3 regions of the Bacterioplanoides pacificum genome follow, and region 2 is predicted to be linked to each of the others. Evidence: predicted binding sites of a transcription regulator. Region 2 holds the regulator's gene; each other region holds the start of a gene.

Evidence for each region. Region 2 encodes LexA, which represses DNA repair genes until DNA is damaged. Its sites were predicted from a motif close to TACTGTNTANNTANACAGTA; they were not measured.
Region 1: the regulator LexA is predicted to act here: its motif matches at 1,917-1,936, upstream of ACFOMG_RS11290 (DNA topoisomerase III).
Region 3: the regulator LexA is predicted to act here: its motif matches at 1,542-1,561, upstream of recN (DNA repair protein RecN).

What each region holds. Positions count from the first base shown of each region.
Region 1 is NZ_JBHRYB010000011.1:54,183-57,313, forward strand. It holds gene ACFOMG_RS11290 (DNA topoisomerase III) at 1-1,902, opposite strand, end outside; gene ACFOMG_RS11295 (hypothetical protein) at 2,035-2,697, shown strand; gene ACFOMG_RS11300 (hypothetical protein) at 2,699-3,131, shown strand, end outside.
Region 2 is NZ_JBHRYB010000013.1:353,593-356,723, forward strand. It holds gene ACFOMG_RS12825 (L,D-transpeptidase family protein) at 1-508, opposite strand, end outside; gene nagZ (beta-N-acetylhexosaminidase) at 1-8, opposite strand, end outside; gene ACFOMG_RS12830 (TetR/AcrR family transcriptional regulator) at 619-1,269, opposite strand; gene lexA (transcriptional repressor LexA) at 1,540-2,139, shown strand; gene ACFOMG_RS12840 (SulA-like leucine-rich domain-containing protein) at 2,174-2,596, shown strand; gene ACFOMG_RS12845 (hypothetical protein) at 2,731-2,982, opposite strand; gene ACFOMG_RS12850 (DUF6586 family protein) at 3,131-3,131, opposite strand, start outside.
Region 3 is NZ_JBHRYB010000015.1:36,325-39,455, reverse strand. It holds gene dnaK (molecular chaperone DnaK) at 1-672, opposite strand, end outside; gene grpE (nucleotide exchange factor GrpE) at 803-1,411, opposite strand; gene recN (DNA repair protein RecN) at 1,623-3,131, shown strand, end outside.

The DNA of each region.
Region 1 (3,131 bases), on a different contig from region 2:
CACCTTCTTTGGCTGTTCCAGCCGGATACCCGATAACTGGCTGACATCCAGATTCCTGGCCTCGTTAATCAGGCCATTCAGCTCCTGTTCCAGCGGAGCCATAAAGCCCTGGTAATTCTGCTGACGCTGACAGATATGACTTAATTGCTGCTCCCACAGCGCCGTTCTGTCAGGCAGCGTGGTGGATGCGGGCAACGCGGCAATCAGTGCTTTTCCCAGCGCTGTGGCACGGATGTGTTTCCCTTCACGGCGCAGAAACTGCCGGTTAAATAATAATTCGATAATGCTGGCGCGGGTCGCTTCTGTGCCTAAACCATCAGTTTCTTTTAACGTTTGCTGCAGGGTTTTATCAGCTACAAACCGGCTAATCCCCGTCATCGCTGCCAATAAAGTGGCATCGTTAAAATACGCCGGTGGCTGAGTGTGTTTATCCCGGATACATCCTTCATGGCACCACAACGCCTGACCTGGCTGCAGCGCCGGCAGCTGGCTCTGAACCTCATCACCGTCACCAGCGGCTTTCGCAGAAGACGGCTGCGGCATCGCCTGCTTCCAGCCTGGCAGCAGGGTTTCTCTGGCGTTCGCGCGAAATAAACCGCCACCAATACGAACATCCACTCTGGTATCTGCATATTCAAATGGCGGATAAAACTGCAACAGATATTGCCGTGCAATCAGGCGATACACCCCCTGCTCCCGGCTGCCGAGTTTGTCCACTGAGGTTTGTTTTGCTGTCGGGATAATGGCGTGGTGGGCATCCACCTTGGCATCATTCCAGGCTTTGCTGCGTAATGAAAAATCGGCCCGGGCCACTACATCCTTCAGATCACGGCAATTATGATCAATCGCGCCAGCGACCGCCGCACGATCATTCAGGTGCTCTTTGGGTAAATAACGGCAGTCCGATCTGGGATAGGTAATCAGCTGGTGCTTTTCATATAACGCCTGACACACATCCAGCACCTGCTTGGCACTCATGCCCAGTGCTTTGGCAGCATCAATCTGTAACGCCGACAGATTATACGGCAGCGGTGCAAACTGATTTTTGTTTTTACGCTGGACGTCCTCAACAAGAGCCGGCTGTTGCTGAATCCGCTGCGCGACATTTTCAGCCAGTTTCCGGTTCAGCACCCGGCCATCGTCATCCTGATGAGGGGCACAGGCATCACTCGGAAGCCACCTGGCCTGAAAAGCAATCGCCTGATCAGCAGCCAATGCCAGCTGCGCAAAGACCTCATAAAAAGGTTTCGCAACAAAGTTGTCGATGTCTTCATCCCGGCGTACCACCAGTCCCAATACCGGAGTCTGTACCCGGCCAACGGATAACACCGCCGTTACGCCCGCCTGACGACCTTTAATACTGAAAGCACGGGTCAGGTTAATACCATACAGCCAATCAGCTCTGGAGCGCGCCAGGGCCGACACCGATAAAGCGGTAAAGTCGCTGTTCGGACGCAGATTATGCAGTGCTTTTTTCACCGCGCCGGGGTTAAGGTCAGAAATCAGGCAGCGCTGAATCTGCTGCTTGCGGCTTTTTGACAGCTTAAGAAAATCGAACACTTCATCCACCAACAGCTGACCCTCTCGGTCAGGGTCACCGGCATGAACCAGCTGATCCGCCTCCCTGACCAGCTTGCGTAACACCGACAGCTGTTTGCGGGTCTTGGCTTTGGCCTGTAGCTGCCATTGTTGCGGCACAATCGGCAGGTGATCGAGACGCCACTGTTTATACGCCGGGTCATAGGCATCCGGTTCGGCCTGTTCGAGCAGGTGACCAATACACCAGCTGACCACATCACCGTTGGCGGCGCGGATAAATCCTTCACCCTTTTGCTGAGGCTTTGGCAACACCGCCGCAATGGCACGTCCAAGGCTGGGCTTCTCGGCAACAAATAATCGCATAACTCTTGACAAGATACTGTATATAAAAACAGTATAGCAACGATTTATGCAAAAGCACTAGGCTGGCCCTTTAATGTGGGTTTAGATTAATCAGCCTGACCGTTATCCGGACCATCAGAAAAGGAGCTCCCTGTGTCGAATATCGCTGGTAAAGCCTATGGTATGAATGTCATCACACCCTTACGGTGGTGGACGGCCATCTGGCAGAAAATTATCTTTTGGGTGGTGGTCAAAACCTTCCCCTATTTCGTTAAAGGGTTATTAACCCTGTCACTGATTCATTACGCCCGCTGGACCATTATTGGCCGCAATGCTTTCCCCCGGCTGGATAAATCACAGCCAAAAGAAACGCTGAATTACAGCTACATGTTGTTTGAGAGCAACTTTAATGGCAGCTGGGACCAGTATATCGATTCCTTTTCCTTTGCCATTCCCGGCGGCCTGGATATGTTCTGGCGCTGGAACATTAAATATCCGAAGTCCGTGCCACTGCATGATTTCTACCGTTACATCCGCTTTAACCAGGTCGAAACCGATCACTACTACAACGCCTACCCGCTGGCATCAGCCAACGATGTGAAAAGTGCACAAGCCTTAATGGAAAACCTCAGGCAACTTGCCACGGACTCTGCAGAACTCTCGGATGACGATTTTCTCCGGGCTTACAACAGCTTCCTGAATGATAACCAGCACGCCTTCGGGAGCATGGGTCAGGGGCCGGTAATGTCATTACAACCCGATCCGGAACAGCCAACGCCGGCATTGCAGTCACAGCTGAATAAAGAGGAGGCCTGAGATGGCAAATAAATTTGGCCAGTCCTATGGCCTCACCTGCTTATGTCCGATTAAAAACGGCCGCTGCGAAACCGGCTATGATAATGCTGGCGATCAGGCCGCATACGATAAAATCACCCGGCGCCGGATTCAGACTCTGGGACTGCACGACAAAAGTCCGTTTGCCAAAGTCCCTGATACTTATTTTGCCCGGTTATTTATTCTTAACGATGTATTTTTTGAACAGGGGAATGAGGTTAAGCGCGATCACCTGAAATCGAAATACCTGGTGTTCACGAGCAATTTCCATGGAGAGCTGGAGACTTACCTGGAAGGTATGTGGCACAGTGCCGCTGGCGATATCGCCGAGATCTGGCAATACGCTGTGGGTTTCGATCAGGTCAGCAGTGCCGCTGACTTTATCGCTTACATCAAGCAGTGCCAGCTCACGACCA
Region 2 (3,131 bases):
TTTTGCATGGAATTCTCGAAAAACTGTGCGCCTGAATCCAGACCTGTGTGTCGCTGTTAACCAGTTCAAACAACTCCAGCAGGTCACGGTTACGCATACGGATACAGCCATGGGAGAGCGGCTGCCCCATCGGTTCAGAATCGGGGGTGCCATGGATATAAATATAACGCCGCATACTATCAACAGAACCCATGCGGTTACGGCCGACTTCCAGCCCCTGTAACCAGAGGATACGGGTCAGAATCCAGTCCCGCCGGGGGTACTGCAACGCCAACTGAGGGGAATAAATTTCACCACTGGCACGACGACCAACAAACACCGTATTCTCCGGCTGGCCAGCACCAATCCGGGCCACAATACGATGCCAGCCACGCGGCGTCTGGCCAGAGCCAGACTGCTCACCAACACCGGCCGCGGCGGTAGAAACTGAATAGAGATGGCAGATACCTGCCGCAGAAATCCTTAATGCCTGATCAGCAACAGAAACTTCGATCAGATTGTCCGTCATGAAATGTGCCAAATACGACTGAAATATAACAGCGCAGCTTATCAGAAGCGCAGAATTAAGCGACCTCCGAAACGGCTTTTTGTCGCCTCAGGACACTCAGAGCACGTACTTCAGCCCGGTGCCTGCAGTCCGGCTCCCAGGAACGGAATCAGCTTATCAAATACCTGGCTGATATCTGTGGTTAAACCAAACTCATGCTGCGCCATCGCCATCAGCGAGTCGGCCCCTGACAAGGTAAACACCGTGGCTCCCAGCATAAAATGAATACGCCAGAAGCGTTCTTCATTGCTCAGCTGTGGCGACGCTGCGGTCACTAACGCCATATAACGATTAAAGACAGTACCGTATTCCTGCTTCAGAAACTTACGCACATGGCCCTGCCCCTGGGTATAAGCCAGGCCCAATAACCGCATAAAGATACCTAAACGGCGCTGACTGAGTTCGTCCTGCACACCTTTATCATCTTCAAGCGCAGTAGCCGGCAACATCATCAATACCGCATTCAGATCCGGCTGTGCACTGCCACGTTGCTGCTGATAGGCATCCACTTGCTGATCCAGACGCTGGCAAAAACTGTTCAGGAAACGGGCAAACACCGCCTGGATCAGTTCCTTTTTGGAACCAAAGTGATAATTCACCGCCGCCAGATTGACCCCGGCCTTAGTGGTAATATTGCGCAGAGAAGTCTCAGCAAACCCTTTCTCCGAAAACAACTCTTCCGCTGCATTGAGAATTGCCTTAGCCGTATCTTTATTCGCCATGCCGGCCGGACTCCCCGAAACTCATGAATTACCGTCATAAAAACAACTGTTTCAAACATACGTTTAAAACATTCTGAACGCAAGCCCCGGCGGCTTTCCCCGGTACTCCTGGCCGACATTGCAGTATTCCTGCCCTCCCGCTAACCGTAGAACTAGGTCGTGAAAAGGTCGTACAGTGGCCTGCGGCAAAATTCGCAGGGGGGTTTACAGCAGCAAAAATACTGTATACATTTACAGTCACTGTATGGATCACCAGTTTGGATAAATATCATGATCAAGCTGACCGCGCGTCAACAGCAGGTTCTCGACTTTATTAAGTCATCACTGGAAGACACCGGCTTTCCGCCTACCCGCGCGGAAATTGCCAACGAACTGGGTTTTCGCTCACCCAATGCCGCTGAAGAACATCTCAAGGCACTGGCACGTAAAGGCGCCATTGAGATGATGGCTGGCGCCTCACGTGGTATCCGGGTCGTAGAAGAACACAACCCGGGTCTGCCAATCGTTGGCCGGGTTGCTGCCGGGGAGCCTATCCTGGCACAGGAACACATCGATGATTATTGCGAAATCCCGCCCAGCTTCTTTAAACCTGAAGCCGATTACCTGCTTGAGGTACACGGTGACTCTATGATGGAGGTCGGCATCCTTAACGGCGACTACATTGCCGTTCATCGTATGGATACCGCCCGCAACGGTGAAATTGTCGTCGCCCGGGTGGGTGATGAAGTCACCGTTAAACGTTATGAGAAAAAGCGCAGTAAAGTGCTGCTGCATCCGGAAAACAAAGACTACCAGCCAATCGAAGTTGACTTAAAAGAAGCCGATTTCGCCATTGAAGGGCTGTACGTCGGCGTCGTGCGCCGCAACTAAAACGCCAGGGATAATCAAACGTTCAGGGGGAAATATGCGTCAGTTAACTCTCGAAGTTGAACCAACCGGCTTGTCACTCAGTAGTCAGCAGCGACCGGCTATCTCCCGTGGCAGCCTGACCGAGCTGATTCTCAGTGAAGGCAGTGCCGTACAACCCATGCAGCTGCTGCCGTTATTAGCACAATGTTCAGCACAACAACGCTGGCTGATGTGGATGAGCCCATCCATGCCCATGAACAAACGTTATCTCGAAAGCCTGGGACTGGAAAACTCAGCCGTTATTCACCTGGATGTCTGTGCCGATACACAAATGGTACTGGTAGAAAAAGTACTGGCTGCTGCAAACAGTCATATCATCATTGAATGGCAAGGGACACTGCACGACAACCAGCGGGAATGTATCCAGCAGCAAGCCTGGCGCAGTGGCAGCCAGGTCATTCTGATTCAGCGTCGTTAATCGCAACGACGTACATTTTCAGCCAGCCCGTTGGCGCGCTGGAAATACAACAACTGCCTCATGCCTGATGCAGAAACGAAAAAAGCCTTGCAGTCTTGCAAGGCTTTTTTTTGACGGGTTGCGGTAATCAGCAATCAGTGCAGCTGATTGTGATATTCCGGTTGTTCAAAATCATCACGCTCCACTTCCATGCCGGACAACTCCCCCACTTTACGTACACCGGCCTCCAGCATCACCCGGGCGATGTCCATATGATGCGCCTGTAAACTGGCCTTTGCATCATCAGAAAAATGAATACTCACCAGTGCATCGCCATCCTGCTCATCTGCACGACGTAACGCGATATCACCATTCGATAACTCTACAATTTCAAAAAAGCGTGCCATATCCGCCTCTCGTTTCCGGGCGCGGGAGTGTACCACAGCGCTGTTTCATTATGGGGTTGAATTCACCCGGTTGCGCATTATTTTTTCAGAAGTTGAATGACTTACTGACGCTCAGAAATGCCAGCAAAGTGCAGGAATCGCGATAGCGT
Region 3 (3,131 bases), on a different contig from region 2:
GGTATCACCGTTGGTTGCCAGTACTTCGAATTGTTTTTCGCCATCAACATCCGCCACTTCAATAATGGAGATATCGAACGTACCACCACCCAGGTCGTAAACGGCGATGGTGCGGTCACCACCTTCTTTATCGATGCCGTAGGCCAGTGCAGCTGCGGTTGGCTCGTTGATGATACGTTTTACTTCCAGACCCGCAATTTTACCGGCGTCTTTGGTCGCCTGACGCTGAGAGTCATTGAAGTAAGCCGGAACGGTAATCACGGCTTCCGTTACTGCTTCACCCAGGTAGTCTTCTGCAGTTTTCTTCATTTTTTTCAGAACTTCTGCAGACACCTGCGGCGGTGCAAATTTGTCATCTTTTACCTGAACCCAGGCATCACCGTTATCCGCTTCGATGATTTTGTATGGCACCATAGAGATGTCTTTCTGAACCACGTCATCTTTAAAACGACGGCCGATCAGACGTTTGATCGCGAACAGTGTGTTATCCGGGTTGGTTACCGCCTGACGCTTAGCCGGCTGGCCCACCAGAGTTTCACCGTCGGTGTAAGCGATAATGGAAGGCGTGGTGCGATCGCCTTCTGCGTTTTCTAACACTTTGGACTTTTCGCCATCCAGTACCGCAACACAGGAGTTGGTGGTGCCTAAGTCGATACCAATAATTTTACCCATAATATTTATCTCCAATGCCGGGCGGCACAGGCCGCCTCTGATCTAATAACAATTCAGTTTATGCTGATTTATTTTGTTAATTTCTATATAAGTCCGGTTAGCGCCCTTTCAAGGCCAAACCGGCGAAAAATTACGCGTTTTCGTCGATTTGTGGCGCGCCTTTGCTGACCATCACCATTGCCGGACGCAACAGCCGCCCCTGCAGGGTGTAGCCTCTTTGCATCACCGCGATCACAGTGTTAGGTTCAGCGTCAGCGCTTTCTACCATCGACATCGCCTGATGCAGCTCCGGGTTGAAGGCTTCTCCCATCGGATCAACCACTTCTACTTTGAATTTCTCCAGCCCGGCCAGGAAACCGCTGAGGGTCATTTCCACCCCTTCCCGCAACGGCTTGGTCGCGTCATCGTCTCCGGCCGCTGCCAGCGCCCGTTCCATATTGTCGGCCACGCTCAGCATCTCGTTGGCAAACTTTTCCACACCAAATTTATGAGCCTTTTCGACATCAGCCTCGGCGCGGCGACGCACATTCTGCATCTCAGCCTGGACCCGCAACATCTGCTCTTTCAGGTCGGCTATTTCCTGTTGTGCCTGTTCCAGCTGGGCGGTCAGCTCTTCACTGCCTGACTCAGCCGATGCCTCAGCAGTCTCTTCCACGGAAGGCTCAACAGCTTCTGTAGTGTCGTTTTGTTCCAGGGTTTGTTCGTCGGTTTCGCCCTGAACTTTCTGCTCTTCAGACATCATTTTTCCTCAATCAGTTGATTCATTGGGGTTAACAGCCATTAATTGCTGAACTCTATATGGGAACAGAAAACACAGTTTCAAGAGCATAAAAGCCGCAGAATCTGATTATTTTCTTGACAGCTCGCGATACTGTACATATAAACACTGTATATACATTCAGCCCTTTAGTCAGAGCCCTGCCTCGCAGGAAAAGATACAGGAGCCGCGTATGCTGTCTCATCTGTCGATTCATCAGTTTGCTTTAGTAGACCAGCTGGAGCTTGAGTTTAAACCGGGTATGGCCGTTATCACCGGCGAAACCGGTGCTGGTAAGTCCATCCTGCTCGGTGCTTTAGGATTAGCACTGGGCCAGCGGGCCGAAGCTGACAGCGTACGCCAGGGTGCCGAAAAGGCCGAAATCAGCGCCAGCTTTACCCCGAATGACAATGCCCGTCAGTGGCTGGACGAGCGCGACCTGCCTGCCAATGACGACCAGATCATTCTGCGCCGGGTGGTTTCTGCCGAAGGCCGTTCACGGGGCTATATTAATGGCCGCCCGGCCTCCGCTAACGATCTGAAAGAACTGGCCCAGACTCTGATCGACGTTCACTCCCAGCATGCCCATCAGCGTTTATTACAGAAAGATACGCCACGCCAGCTGCTGGATGCCTTCGCCGGCCTGAGACCCGTCGCCGGTAAAGTAAAACAGGCGTTCCGCCAGTGGCAGCAGAGTGCCCGCCAGCTGCGTACCCTGACCGAAGAAAGCAGTGAAATTCAGGCGCAGCGGCAACTGCTCAGTTACCAGGTCGAAGAATTACGGGAACTGAACCTGAGTGAACACGAGCTGGAGGAACTCGAAGCCGAACACAAACGTCTGGCCAACGCAGAAACCATGTTACTGTCCGGCCAGCAGGCCATGGTGGCCTGCCTCGGTGATGACAACAGTGACACTGCCGCGACTCAGCTGGCCTATCAGGCAATCCAGTATCTGGAGCAACTCGACGATCAGCATCCGATCCTGCTGGAAGCACGGGAATTATTGCAGCAGGCTCATATTCAGCTGGAGGAAGCCGGCTCGTCATTGCAGCGTTATCTGGAACAGGTGGACATCAACCCACACCGTTTACAGCAGATCGAAAACCGCCTGGGAGAGATTTTCTCCGTCGCCCGCAAACACCAGATCCAGCCTCAGCGATTGTACGCTTACTGGCAGGAGCAGGAGCAGCAACTGGCACAGCTGAACCTCAGCGACGATGACCTGCTTGAGTTGCAGCAACAGGTAGAACAACAAAAGACACACTTTTTAACCCTCGCACAACAGCTGTCAGAGCAACGCAAAAATGCCGCCCGGCAACTGGATCAGCAGGTCGAACAACACTTTGATTCGCTGGCGCTGGGGCGCGCCCGGTTTATGACTCAGGTCGAGGTACTGGATGACCAACAAGCCAGCCCTCACGGCATTGACCAGATCAGCTTTCACGTACAAACCAACCCAGGCATGCCATCCGGACCACTGGCCAAAGTGGTTTCCGGCGGTGAATTATCACGTATCAGCCTGGCGATTCAGGTCGTAACAGCCGCCACCAGTCAGATCCCGAGTTTAATTTTTGATGAAGTAGATGTCGGTATCGGAGGTGGTACAGCAGAACGGGTTGGCCGCTTAATGCGCTCACTCGGCCAGTCTCCGGATGGCGAAAAAATTGCCGGCCAGGTGATGTGTGTCACCCACCAGCCACAG